DNA from 2 places in the Cupriavidus sp. CPT47-8839-RL05A genome. Region 2 is predicted to be linked to the other one. Evidence: predicted binding sites of a transcription regulator. Region 2 holds the regulator's gene; the other holds the start of a gene.
What was found. Region 2 encodes FNR, which switches genes on or off when oxygen is low (the NO sensors DNR and NnrR bind a similar motif). Its sites were predicted from a motif close to TTGATNNNNATCAA; they were not measured.

Region 1 (6,686 bases), on a different contig from region 2:
ATGAACGCCCCCGTCTTTTCCTCCGCACATCCGGCCGACCAGCTTGCCGAGTTCACCGACGCGGATGCGGCGATCGCGCGCATCCGCGACATCTACGAAGCTTCTGTCGGCGCCGTGCGCGCGCGCTTCGATGCCTTCGCCAGCGGCAAGCCGCTGCCCTCGGCCGCGCATGCGTGCTATCCGTACCTGGGCATCTCGGTCAACATCGAGACCATGGTCACCGACAGCCGGCCGTCCTGGGGCACGGTGGCCTACCCGGGCGTTTATGGCACCACCGTGACTCGCCCCGACCTGCTGGCGGACTACTACCGCGACCAGATCGAGCGGCTGATGCGCTATCACCGCGTGCCGGTGGTGGTGGGGCTGAGCCGGCGCCCGATCCCGCTGCCGTTCGTGATCGAGGCTTCGACCACCGACATCAGCTACACCCAGGCGCGCGAGCTGGAGGCATCGTTCGTGCTGCCCGAGCTGAGCCGCATCGACGACGGCATCGCCAACGGCACCTATGAGCCGATCCCGGGCGAGGCCTGGCCGCTGTCGCTGTTCCCGGCCGAGCGCGTGGACCTGGCCCTGCAGCGGCTGTACCACTACACCGGCACGGCACCGCAGCATTTCCAGCGCTTCGTGCTGTTCACCAACTACCAGCGCTATGTCGACGAGTTTGTCGAGCTGGGCCGGGGCCTGATGGCCAGCAGCGACGGCGGCGGCTACACCCGCTTTGTCGAACCCGGCGACGTGATGCAGGAACTGGGCGGCGCGGAACCCGACGACGCCTCGCGCCCGCGCGCGCTGCCGCAGATGCCGGCCTATCACCTGGTGCGCGAAGACAAGCTGGGGGTGACGCTGGTCAATATCGGCGTGGGACCGTCCAACGCCAAGACTATGACCGACCACCTGGCCGTGCTGCGCCCGCATTGCTGGCTGATGGTGGGCCACTGCGGCGGCCTGCGCCGCTCGCAGCAGCTCGGCGACTACGTGCTGGCGCACGCCTATGTGCGCGACGACCACGTGCTCGACCACGACCTGCCGCCGTGGGTGCCGGTGCCGCCAATCGCCGAGATCCAGGTGGCCCTGCAGGAGGCCGTTGCGCGCGTGACCGGGCTGTCCGGCAACGAGATGAAGACCCGCATGCGCACCGGCACGGTGGTCTCGACCGATGACCGCAACTGGGAGCTGAAGTCCAAGTCGCTGTATGCGCGCTTCAACCAGTCGCGCGCGATTGCCATCGATATGGAAAGCGCGGCGGTGGCGGCCAACGGCTTCCGGCTGCGCGTGCCCTATGGCACGTTGCTGTGCGTGTCGGACAAGCCGCTGCATGGCGAGCTCAAGCTGCGCGGCATGGCCAACGCCTTCTATCGCCAGCGTGTCAGCCAGCATATGACCATCGGGCTGGAGGCGATCCGCATCCTGCGTGAGAACGGAGTCGAGCAGCTGCATTCGCGCAAGCTGCGCAGCTTTGATGAGCCGGCGTTCCGGTAGGTCGGCACCCGCGCTCATCCGGAAAAGCAGAAGGCCGGCGCCTGATTGGCGCCGGCCTTTTGCATGGCACTGCAGGATCAGAAGCGATACCCCACCCCGATGCTGAACAGCCACGGATCCAGGTTCACCTTGGACACCTTGACATCGCCGGCCTTCACATCGCTCGACAGCCAGATCTTCTTGATGTCGGCGTTGAGGAACCAGTTCTTGGTCAGCTTGTAGTCCATGCCGATCTGCAGGGCCGGGCCCACGCTCCAGCTATCGAGCTGCAGCGCGTTGTTGGCAATGTTCTCGCCCCAGATGCGGGTGAAGTTCAGGCCCGCGCCGACATACGGGCGGAAGGTGCCGTTGGGGATGAAGTGGTACTGCACCAGCAGCGTCGGCGGCAGATGCTTGAAGGTGCCGACCTTGTTGCCGTCCAGGTAGACGTTCTGCTTCTGCGGCACGGTCAGGACCAGTTCGGCGGCGATGTTCGGCGTGAAGAAGTAGGTGACGTCGAACTCGGGAATCCACTTGTTGTTGACCGTGATGCGGTCCGAGGGGCCGACGCCGCCGACAGGGTCGGAGCTGTTGGCCATGTCGAGATAGGTGCCGCGCAGGCGCACCATCCAGTTGCCCTGCGCATCGTCCGCGGCGGCGGCAGGGGTGGCGAAGGCGCCCAGCATGGCGCAGGCGGCGATGGCGGAACAGGTGACCCGGGTGCGAAGAGAGAGTGTTTTCATGAGGTTCTGCTTGGTCTGGTATCAAATCCGGACCCAGTTTGGCCGAGCAGGTCGGGCTGGGCTTTGACCCAAAACAAGTAGCAGGGAACGGGGCCGGCGCGCGTGGCGCAGGCGCTACAGCGAGGAAGGCGCCGCGGTGCCAGTTGCGCCGGCGCTTCTAAACACATGCGGAATTATTCGTGGCGCGGTGCGATGCTGCCCCTTACGCTGTGCGAAAGATCCGAGCACGCATGCAGCGTGTGCGGATCGGCACCGAGCATGTCGTGGGCGTCCGCAAGGGCGTCTTTCCGGGTGTGCCCCGTGGGGGCGGGGCACACCGGTTTTCTTGCGGCGGCTTGCGGTGTCAGGCCTCGGCGGCCTCGGCGGACTGCGGGGCCTGCGCCGCGCCAAAGCCGGCCTGCAGGTGCCGGTTCACGCCCGAGATCACCGCGCGCAGCGACGCCGTGACCAGGTTGGCGTCGATGCCGGCGCCGAACCCTGTCGGCGAATCGCCCACGCGCACTTCCACATAGCAGGCCGCGCGCGCATCCGCGCCGGCGGTCATCGCATGCTCGTGGTAATCCATCACGCGCACCGGCAAGTCCAGCGCATTGACGAAGGCATCGATGGGCCCGTTGCCGGTGCCGCGCACGCTGCACGGCTTGCCGTCGCGCACCATCTGCACTTCGATCTCCGTGGCGCCGCCGCTGTCAGATACCAGCTGGTGCGATACATAGCGCAGCGGTGTCTGCTGCGCGAGGTACTTGCGCTGGAACAAACCATAAAGATCCTCGGCACTCGCCTCGAGCCCGGTGTCGTCGGTCATGGCCTGCACCGCGCGGCTGAATTCGATCTGCAGGCGGCGCGGCATGTAGATGCCATGCACCTGCTCCAGCAGGTAGGCCATGCCGCCCTTGCCGGACTGGCTGTTGACGCGGATCACCGCGTCATAGCTGCGGCCCAGGTCGGCCGGGTCGATCGGCAGGTAGGGCACTTCCCAGATGCCGTCCGGCTGCTGCTGTGCAAAGCCCTTGCGGATCGCATCCTGGTGCGAGCCCGAGAACGCGGTGAACACCAGGTCGCCCACATACGGGTGGCGCGGATGCACCGGCAGCTGGTTGCAGTGCTCAACGCACTGGCGCACTGCGTCGATATCGGAGAAGTCCAACCCGGGTGCCACGCCCTGCGTATAGAGGTTGAGCGCCAGCGTCACCAGGTCGACATTGCCGGTGCGCTCGCCGTTGCCGAACAGGCAGCCTTCGACGCGGTCCGCGCCCGCCATCAGCGCCAGCTCCGCGGCGGCCACCGCGGTGCCGCGGTCGTTGTGCGGGTGCACTGACAGCGCGATGTGTTCGCGCCGTTCCAGGCGGCGGTGCATCCATTCGACCTGGTCGGCGAACACGTTGGGCGTGCTGCATTCGACCGTGGTCGGCAGGTTCAGGATCATCGGCCGGTCCGGGCCGGCCTGCCAGGCGGCAGAGACGGCGTTGCTGACTTCCAGCGAGAAGTCGAGCTCGGCCAGGCTGAAAGTCTCGGGCGAGTACTCATAGGTCCATGCCGTGCCAGGCATGGCATCGGTCAGCGACCTGATCAGGCGCGTGCCCGAGACCGCGACCTCCTTGATCTCTTCACGCGAGGCATTGAAGACGATGCGCCGCCAGGCCGGCGCGATCGGGTTGTACAGGTGCACCGTGGCCCGCGCTGCGCCGCGCACGGACTCGACGGTGCGGCGGATCAGGTCTTCGCGCGATTGCGTCAGCACCACGATGTTGACGTCTTCGGGGATGCGCTGCTGCTCGATCAGCATGCGCACGAAGTCGAAATCGGTCTGCGAGGCGGCGGGGAACGCCACTTCAATTTCCTTCAGGCCGATTTTCACCAGCTGCTCGAAGAAGCGCAGCTTGCGCGCCGGGTTCATCGGCTCGATCAGGGCCTGGTTGCCGTCGCGCAGGTCGGTGCTCATCCAGCGCGGTGCGCGCGTGATGGTGCGGGCGGGCCAGGTGCGGTCAGGGATGTCGACGGTGGTGGCGGGCTGGTACTTGGTGGCGGGATTGCCGAGCATACGGGGTCTCCTTCCTCGCTAAGGGAAGTAAAGGAAAAACGGAAAAAACGGTGGCGAAAGGCTGCCGAACTGCCACGGGGCACTAGGCCCGGCAACCGGTCGATAGGCTTAGCAGTAGCGAGGAAGCGCGCAGGGCGCGGCCCGATGCCAGGGCAGCCAGCACGCGCGCGCGGGCAGCGATGCGGGACGCATCGGCAGCCTGGCTGAGTGTGCTGGTGTAACGGTTCATCGTGCCTGGAGGAGGAGGGCCGGGGCCGCTCGTGGTTGGTGCGCATCCGGCAGGAGCCGGATGACTGGCAAAGGTTAGTCGACAAGGCCGGCCCCGGTCAAGCGTGGGGAGCGCCGGGTGCGAACGTGGCCCGATCGGGGGACTGCCATGCGCGGGTTTGCGCCAAACGGCTGGGGCCAGGATGCGGCCGGGACCCTGCCGGTCATGTTTGCCTCGCCTGAATGGCGGTACCGCTGCGCTGAAAGGATGAACCACGCGCATGCTCTGTGCGCTACGCCTCAGTCCTCTGGCCGGTATTGCGCTGGCACCTTTGTGCTTAGGCTGGTAGCGCGGGAAAAAACACATGACTGGGGGGAACATCATGAGACTGAGAACGTGGGCATCCTGGCTGGCGGGCGCTGCCATGGCGATGCTGCTGGCAGCTTGCGGTGGCGGCGGCGGTTCGAGCACGCCCACCACGCCAAACGCAGGCGGTTCCACGCCGCTGACCTATACGGTGAAGATGAGCGTGACCTCGGGCGAGGTCGGCGTCGGCCGCACGATCACCATCAGCGCGCTGGCAGTGGACAGCAACGGCGTCGACGTCTCCGGCAACACCACCTTCAACTGGACCAGTGCCGACAGCGGCATTGCCACCGTGGAGCCGAGTGCCACCACGCCGGCCAGCGCCGTGGTCAAGGGTATTGCAACCGGGACGACCACTGTCCAGGTGGTGGCGAGCGTCAAGGGCGCCGACAACACCACGGTGCAGCTGCCCGCGCAATCCGCCACCATCACCGTGGTGCCGGCCTCGGCGCTGAGCTACAGCCTGTCGATCCCGAACAGCAGCCTGTCGATGAGCGACGGGCAGGAGCTGCCGGTCAAGGTATCGCTGGTCGATAGCAACGGCGCCGATGTATCTGCCAGCGTCAACAGCTGGGCATGGTCCAGCAGCGGCTCCGCGGTCCAGGTCACGGCCAGCCAGAACAGCGCCACGCTGAAGGCGAGCAACAGCTCACCCACCGCCGTGGCCACGGCCAGTGTCTCGGTATCGGTGACCGCACCGGACGGGCATGCCATTGCCGGGTTGATCGTGGTGACAGTGCAGAAGAACGGCGCCGCCGCCTATCGCGTGGTGACGACCAAGGGCGGCCGCGAGGTGAATGCGCTGCAGGTCTTCAGCAACCGTCCGGAAACCTTCAGCTCGCGTGTGCTGCGCCACGACGGCCAGGACGTGACCGCGGAGTTCGACGGCGCCTGGACCTACACGGCGACCTCGGCCACGCTGTCCGCATCGGAAGCGGCGGGTACGCATGACGCCACGGTCAGCACCAGCCTCGCCAACGACAAGGGTCCGGTCCAGAGCAGCCTGACGGTGACAGCTGTCAGCACCAGGCTGGGCGAACGCCGCAGCGCCACGCTGACGGTGACCGAGAACCCGGTCTGGGCGCTGGTTGGCGACAACCAGGATCCGATGACGCTGCTGCTGATGCCGCCGATGAGTATCCCGGTGACCGCGCGCATGAAGCACCTTGGCGACGATGCGCAGTACACCGCGTGCATCAACTGGGCGTGGACCAGCACCGGCCCGGTGGAGTTGTCGCCTGGCGTCGCGGATCATCAGAAGAACGTCACGGGCACAGCGCAGGGCGACTTCACTCTTACCGTGACCTGTAATGCCGTCGCCGACAATACGCCGCTGAAGCTGGTCTTCTACGGTACGGTCAAGTAAGCAGCAGGTTCCCGCGCCTGGCGAAACGCCCTCCATCCGGAGGGCGTTTCGCTTTGGCGGCAAATTGCAGGCTGCCGGTTTGCTCCCCCTCTCCCGCAAGCGGGAGAACAAGCGGCCGTCGGGAGGGATGCCGGCAAAGCGTACCCGTTTCTGCGTGATCGGCGCCAAGCGTTTCAGGTGCTGCCGGGGCAGGCCAGCAAAGGCGTCGGGACAAGGCTGAGCCTGCCTTTGCGGGACGTCCCCTATATGCGCACCAGGCAAGCCCAGTACGCAAAGCGTACCCGTTTCTGCGTGCAAAAATGCCAGCCCTTTCAGGCATGTTTTATCGCCGCAGGACAGCTCGCAGGCGAGCGCAAAGCGCTGCCTCCGCGCCGGGCGGAAGCAGCGGGCGTACCCGTTTCTGCGTGGATTTGTAGAGGAGGAAAGCGCGCCGTTTAGCGCTTGCGCACGAAGCGGATCACCTGTTCGGCAGGCTTGTCCTGCGTGCCGGAGGTGGTGCCGGCG
Region 2 (6,686 bases):
TCCAACACTGGGGGCGGAGCCGGGCAATGACCGACGACTCATGTGAGCGGGCGCTGGCAGCTCGCGGGAGAGCATGCCCATGAACGCACCCGGGACCGAAGAAATGGCCCGGGCGGCCGACCTGCAACGGTCGGCCGCTGCGCCGGGCGAGACCTCTGACGAAACGCTCTACGAGGTCCGCCGCAAGATCTACCCGCGCTCGGTGACGGGCGCCTTCTCCAGCTGGCGGGTCTGGCTGGTGATCCTGACCCAGCTGATCTACTACGGCACGCCCTGGCTCCAATGGAATGACCGCCAGGCCGTGCTGTTTGACCTTGGCGAGCGCAAGTTCTACATCTTCGGGCTGGTGCTGTGGCCGCAGGACGTCATCTACCTGGCGGTGCTGCTGGTCATCTCGGCGCTGGCGCTGTTCCTGTTCACGGCGATCGCGGGGCGGCTGTTCTGCGGCTATGCCTGTCCGCAGACGGTCTACACCGAGATCTTCATGTGGATCGAGCGGCGGGTCGAAGGCGACCGCATCGCCCGCATCCGGCTCGACGGCGATCCGTGGAGCCTGCGCAAGTTCCGTCTCAAGGCGACCAAGCACTTCCTGTGGGTGCTGATTGCGCTCTGGACCGGCTTTACCTTCATCGGCTATTTCGCACCGATCCGCGAACTGGGCGGCGAGGTGCTCAGCCTGTCGCTGGGGCCGTGGCAGTCGTTCTGGATGCTGTTCTACGCGTTCGCCACCTGGGGCAATGCGGGCTTCATGCGCGAGCAGGTGTGCAAGTACATGTGCCCGTATGCGCGCTTCCAGAGCGTGATGGTGGATCGCGATACCTATGTCGTGACCTACGACGTCGGCCGCGGCGAGCCGCGCGGCAGCCGGTCGCGCAAGACCGACCACCACAAGGCGGGGCTTGGCGACTGCGTCAACTGCAGCATCTGCGTGCAGGTGTGCCCGACGGGCATCGATATCCGCGACGGCCTGCAGTACGAGTGCATCGGCTGCGGCGCCTGCATCGACGCCTGCGACCAGGTCATGGACAAGATGGCATATCCGCGCGGCCTGATCCGGTACACCTCGGAAAACGCGATGCGCAAGGGCTTGTCCGCGGCGGCATCGCGCAAGCGCCTGCTGCGCCCGCGCGTCGTTATCTATTCCGTGATCTGGGTGGCACTGCTGGCCGGGTTCATGGCTTCGATCGCGCTGCGCACGCCGCTGAAGGTCGACATCATCCGCGACCGTGGTGCGCTCGGCCGTGAAGTGGAAGGCCGCTGGATCGAGAATGTCTATCGCCTGCAGCTGATCAACACCACCGAAGCGCCGATGCAGATCAGCGTGCGCGCCGACAGCGACGAATTGAAGAACCTGACGGTGGAATACGACAAGCAGGCCGAATCGCTGGCGCCGACGTCCAACCGGTTGCTGCCGATCCGGATCCGCGTGCCGATCGAGGCCGCGGCGCAGGGCACGCACAAGATCAACGTGACAGTGACGAGCGAAGGCACGGAGCGGGGGCATGCCGAAATCCGGCAATCCACCAGTTTCATCGTGCCGCGCGATTTGTGAAGCTAGTCGTCAAGATGAAGGGGGCAAGATGAGTCAGCAAGGCAATCCGTGGTGGAAGGAGCCGTGGCCGTGGCTGTTGATGAGCGGCCCGCTGGTGGCGATGGTGGCGTGCGGCGTGACAATCTGGCTGGCATCCACGCATCCGGACATGCCGGTGCAGGGTGCAACGCGCCATGGCCTGGTGGTCGAGAAGGTCGACGCCGCGCCGCCCAAGGCTGCCGCTGTGAGGCAGCCATGAGGTTGCGCTGGCTGATGTGGGTACTCTGGCCGGCGTTCCTGATGGCTGGGTTTGCGACCGCGACGGTGTTTTCGGTGGTGGATCCCGGTGACCTGAACTTCTTCGGCCAGCCGATCGAAGCGTCCCGCGAATCGGTCTACACCATCGGCTTCCTGATGGCCTGGGTGTTCTGCGCGTTGTCCAGCGGACTGACGCTCTACACCATGCCGACGCGGCTCAGCGATACCGACGAACTGGAGTAAGCGGGCTGCCGTGAGGCCTGCGCTGTCATGGCCGGATGCGGCCATGACAGCGCCTTGGCCGCTTAGCAGGAGCGGCTGTAGAGTTGCTTGATGCCGTCGATGTCCACGAGCTTGACGTGGCGCTGGCGAATCTGGATCAGGCCGGCTTCGGCAAAGCGAGAGAACAGGCGGCTGACGGTTTCGAGCTTCAGGCCCAGGTAGCTGCCGATCTCTTCGCGGCTCATGCGCATCACGAACTCGGACGCCGAATAGCCGCGCGCCGACAGGCGCTCAGAGAGGTTGATCAGGAAGGCGGCAAGGCGTTCCTCGGCGCGCATCGAGCCCAGCGTGACCAGCATCAGTTGGTCATGCGTGATTTCCTTGCCCATCAGGCGCAGGAACTGCTGCTGCAGCGACGGCAGGTCTGCCGACAGCGATTGCAACTCGCTCATGCGGACCACGCAGACTTCGGTGTCCTCCAGCGCGGCGGCATCGGAGGCATGCTGCATCTCGCCCAGCCCGTCGAGACCGACAATTTCGCCGGGCAGGTGGAAGCCGGTAATCTGCGAGCGGCCGTCTTCAGTGGTGACGTGGGTCTTGAGCGTGCCAAAGCGCACGGCATAGACCGCGGTGAGCGGATCGCCCATGCGATACAGGGTTTCACCCTTGTGCACACGGATGCGTTCCTGAACCAGCGTGTCCATCTTGGCAAGGTCTTGCTGCGACATGCCGACCGGAAGGCACAGCTGCCCCATCGCACAGGTGGAGCAGCGGGGTGACATCTCGGTAATGGGAATGGAGGTGAGCAATTGGAACCTGCTAGAAATGGCAGCGAGGGCGCGATAAGGACATTTTACCGTGCGATGTGATGTGGTAGGGAGTGAGAATTGACATTTGGCGTACTGATCAGCGTTTTTCTGCTGGCTTTGCTGGGCGGGGTCCACTGCGCTGCCATGTGCGGCGGCGTGGCGCTGGCCGTGGAGCAACGCCGCGGGGCGGCGGCCACGATCAGTCTTGTGCCCAGCCGTGCCGCCTGGCTGGGCGAGTTGCTGATAATGCACCTGGGCCGGATCTCGACCTATATGCTGCTTGGGGCCGCGCTGGGCGCGGTCGGTGCTTCGGCGTGGAAGCAGGACTATCTGCCGGTGCAGCGCTGGCTGTTCGGCGCAGGCAGCGTCATGCTGCTATGGTCGGGCTGGCGGTTGCTGCGCGGCAACACTTTTACCGTCGACTGGCTGGAGCGGCTGGCGGCGCGTGCCGGCGCAACGGTGGCGCGCCGGCTGGCTGGCGTGGCACGCGGCATGCCGTCGTTTGTGCGCGCACGCGGCGGCCTGGCGCGGCGATATGGCGTGGGCCTGGCGTGGGGACTGGTGCCGTGCGGCATGGTCTATGGGGCGCTCACGCTGGCGCTGCTGGCGGGAAATGCGGCGTCCGGCGCACTCGTGATGGGCGTGTTCGGGCTCGGCACACTGCCTAACCTGCTGGTGCTCTCCGGCCTGTCGGGCTATTTGCGTACGCTGTCGCGCCGTCCCGGCGTGCGCCTGGGTGCCGGCCTGGCGGTGATGGCGTTCGGCGGTCTTGGCATTGCGCGAGCGGTGCTGTTGCCACATTCGCTGGCCGAGCATGGATTCTGCCTGGTGTTCTGAGGCGCCGGCGCCGCGCGGGCAACGGATGATGGTTGCAGGCGGGGGCGGGAATGCCATACAATCGCCAACATTGCGGTATCGCGCGGCGTCTTGTGAGCCGCGGTAAGCAGCGGACGAGCAGCGCCAGGCGGCCTTCATACCAGAAGGCGAGTTCAGGGCAGGGGAAGCGGAAGGTTTTCGATGCCCGTCCCGTCCCCACAGTCCATCCGGTTCAAAAGATCTGGTTCAAAAGTCCGGCTGGCACTGCGGTGTTGGCGATGCCGGCCTTGCTCCCGATACCCGTTTTTCTTGCGTCCGAGGCCTTCAGTTCGCTGACAGCGACGTCCGATATGTGCGGACGCGCTACGCAAGAGGTTCGCTGGCTGGCCCATAACGGCATGCGAACGATCTCCTGCCGGAACGCCCGGCAACTCGATGCAAAGATAGGGAAGTGCACGGCTTGGATGCAGCAGGTATCCGGCTAGCTGCGCAATGAGATGGCGGTGGCTTTCGCACCGCTGTATCCAAAATCTCCGGTGCCCCGGATCCGTCCGGGAGCAGGTGCAAAGACAGGCTGCACACCATCAACATGAATACCCAAGAGGCGAAGATCGTCCTCGAGACGGCGCTGATCTGCGCGCAGGAACCGTTGCGCGTCAATGATCTGCGGCGGCTGTTTGACGACGACGTCGGCGCAGACACCATCCGCGTGCTGCTTGATGAACTGCGCCAGGACTGGCGGCCGCGCGGCGTGGAACTGGTGGCGCTGGCCAGCGGCTGGCGCTTCCAGAGCCGGCCGGAAATGCGTGAATACCTGGATCGGCTGAATCCTGAAAAGCCGCCAAAATATTCGCGCGCGGTGATGGAAACACTGGCGATCATTGCCTACCGGCAGCCGGTGACCCGCGGCGATATCGAGGAAATCCGCGGCGTGACGGTCAGCACGGAAGTCATCAAGAAGCTTGAGGACCGCAGCTGGATCGAGGTGATCGGACACCGCGACGTGCCGGGCAGGCCGGCGCTGTATGCGACCACCAAGGCGTTCCTGGACGATCTTGGTCTGCGTACGCTGGATGAGCTGCCGCCGCTGGAAGATGCCCAGGCGCAGGCGCAGGCAACCCTGCTGGAACAGCAGGCCATCAATTTTGAAGACCTGGCTGCAAACAAGGCGGCCAGCGCCGACGAAGAGGCTTTTGCCGACCCCGCCGCGCACGCAGCGGATGTGGCTGAAGCATCCGTCGCAAACGAAGCCGAGACGACCGGCCCGGTCGACCAAGGCGCCAATGGCTTTGACGCGCAACCGCTGCAAGCTGCAGCCGACGATGCCGCCGAGGCCGCTTCCACCGAACCAGCCGCACCCAATCCGGACGGGGCGCGGGGCGATTTGCCGGACAACGGCACCCCGCCGCACCCGAGCGAGCACGACGAGCGCGTGCCGAACTGAACAACATGCAACATCCGATAGTGAATATCTTGTCTGATTCCGTTGAGCAAGACACCCGCAATGCGGGCGCACCCGCCGACACCGGCGCCGCAGAACCCGGATCGGGCAGCGAAGCCGCGCCCCGCCGCAAGGGGCTGCGCCGCGGGCTGAGGAACCTGGTCGCATCGCGCCGCCAGGCACAGGACCGCGGCGAGGGCGCCGAAGGCGCCGGCGGCCAGGCCGATGCCGGTGAAGCGGGCGCCGCACAGGCGGCGGGCGGTGCGCGCGCTGGCCAGCGTGGCCGCGGCAAGCGCAAGACGGGGCAGGGCGAGGGCGGCCAGGGTAGCCAGGGCGGCCAGGGCACCAGCAAGGCAGACAAGGTGGACCGCGCGGCCAGGGCCGAAGGCACCGACAAGCCCGAGCAGCCCGGCCGCAAGCGCAAGCCGGTCCAGCGCTCGGGCAAGGCGGCAGCGCCGGGCGAGGCGCAGGGCACCGGCGCGCGGCAGCAGGGCCGCCGCAAGGATGGCGGCAAGCCGCAGGCGCCCCGCAAGGGCCAGGGCGGCGGGGACAAGACCGCGGCGAGCAGCGAAGACCTGTTCCGCTTCGTGATCTCCGAGCAGTACGACAACGAAGACACCGTCATTCCGCGCACCAAGGCCAAGCCGGTGCGCGAGCTGTCGGCCGACGACGACGCGCCCAAGCTGCACAAGGTGCTGGCCGAGGGCGGGCTGGGCTCGCGCCGCGAGATGGAAGAACTGATCCTGCAGGGCCGCGTTTCGGTCAACGGCCTGCCGGCCCATATCGGCCAGCGCATCCTGCCGGCGGACCAGGTCCGCGTGAACGGCAAGCTGATCCACCGCAAGGTGTCGACCAAGCCGCCGCGCGTGCTGCTGTACCACAAGCCCGCCGGCGAGATCGTCAGCCAGTCCGATCCGGAAGGCCGTCCGACCGTGTTCGACAGCCTGCCGCGCATCAAGGCCGGCAAGTGGGTCGCAGTGGGCCGCCTGGACTTCAATACCGAAGGCCTGCTGATCTTCACCACCTCGGGTGACATTGCCAACCGTTTCATGCATCCGCGCTATGGCGTGGAGCGCGAGTACGCGGTGCGCACGCTGGGCGAGCTGGCCGAGGCCGACCGCCAGCGCCTGCTGCATGGCATCAAGCTCGATGACGGCGAGGCCAACTTCCTGCGTATTGCCGACGGCGGCGGCGAAGGCGTCAACCAGTGGTATCACGTGGCCCTGACCGAAGGCCGCAACCGTGAAGTGCGCCGCATGTTCGAGGCGGTCGGGCTGACCGTGTCGCGCCTGATCCGCACCCGCTACGGCCAGTTCCTGCTGCCGCGTGGCCTCAAGCGCGGCCGCTGGCAGGAAGTCGAGCCGAATGACGTCAAGGCGCTGATGGCCGGTGTCGGCCTGAAGGTGCCCGGCAAGGGCGAGCAGGCTCCCAAGGGCGCCACCAAGGTAGGCGGGCGCAAGCAGCGCACCGAAGCCGCGATTGCCGGCATGCCGATGCCCACGGGCATGGACGGCCTGCCGCGCTTCGACCAGGGCGGCGCCCGGGGCGGTAGCGGCGGCCGCAGCAGCCAGCCGGACCCGATGAAGACCTCGATGGGCTATATCACCCA

Region 1: the regulator FNR is predicted to act here: its motif matches at 2,265-2,278, upstream of AC3WVS_RS15285 (OmpW/AlkL family protein).

What each region holds. Positions count from the first base shown of each region.
Region 1 covers NZ_JBYTEG010000011.1:80,444-87,129, reverse strand. The annotation lists gene AC3WVS_RS15290 (AMP nucleosidase) at 1-1,479, shown strand, start outside; gene AC3WVS_RS15285 (OmpW/AlkL family protein) at 1,557-2,201, opposite strand; gene leuA (2-isopropylmalate synthase) at 2,545-4,242, opposite strand; gene AC3WVS_RS15275 (hypothetical protein) at 4,833-6,182, shown strand; gene AC3WVS_RS15270 (DUF6587 family protein) at 6,617-6,686, opposite strand, start outside.
Region 2 covers NZ_JBYTEG010000015.1:74,588-81,273, forward strand. The annotation lists gene ccoP (cytochrome-c oxidase, cbb3-type subunit III) at 1-30, shown strand, start outside; gene ccoG (cytochrome c oxidase accessory protein CcoG) at 80-1,552, shown strand; gene AC3WVS_RS19195 (hypothetical protein) at 1,581-1,790, shown strand; gene AC3WVS_RS19200 (hypothetical protein) at 1,787-2,032, shown strand; gene fnr (fumarate/nitrate reduction transcriptional regulator Fnr) at 2,095-2,820, opposite strand; gene AC3WVS_RS19210 (sulfite exporter TauE/SafE family protein) at 2,899-3,657, shown strand; gene scpB (SMC-Scp complex subunit ScpB) at 4,226-5,080, shown strand; gene rluB (23S rRNA pseudouridine(2605) synthase RluB) at 5,086-6,686, shown strand, end outside.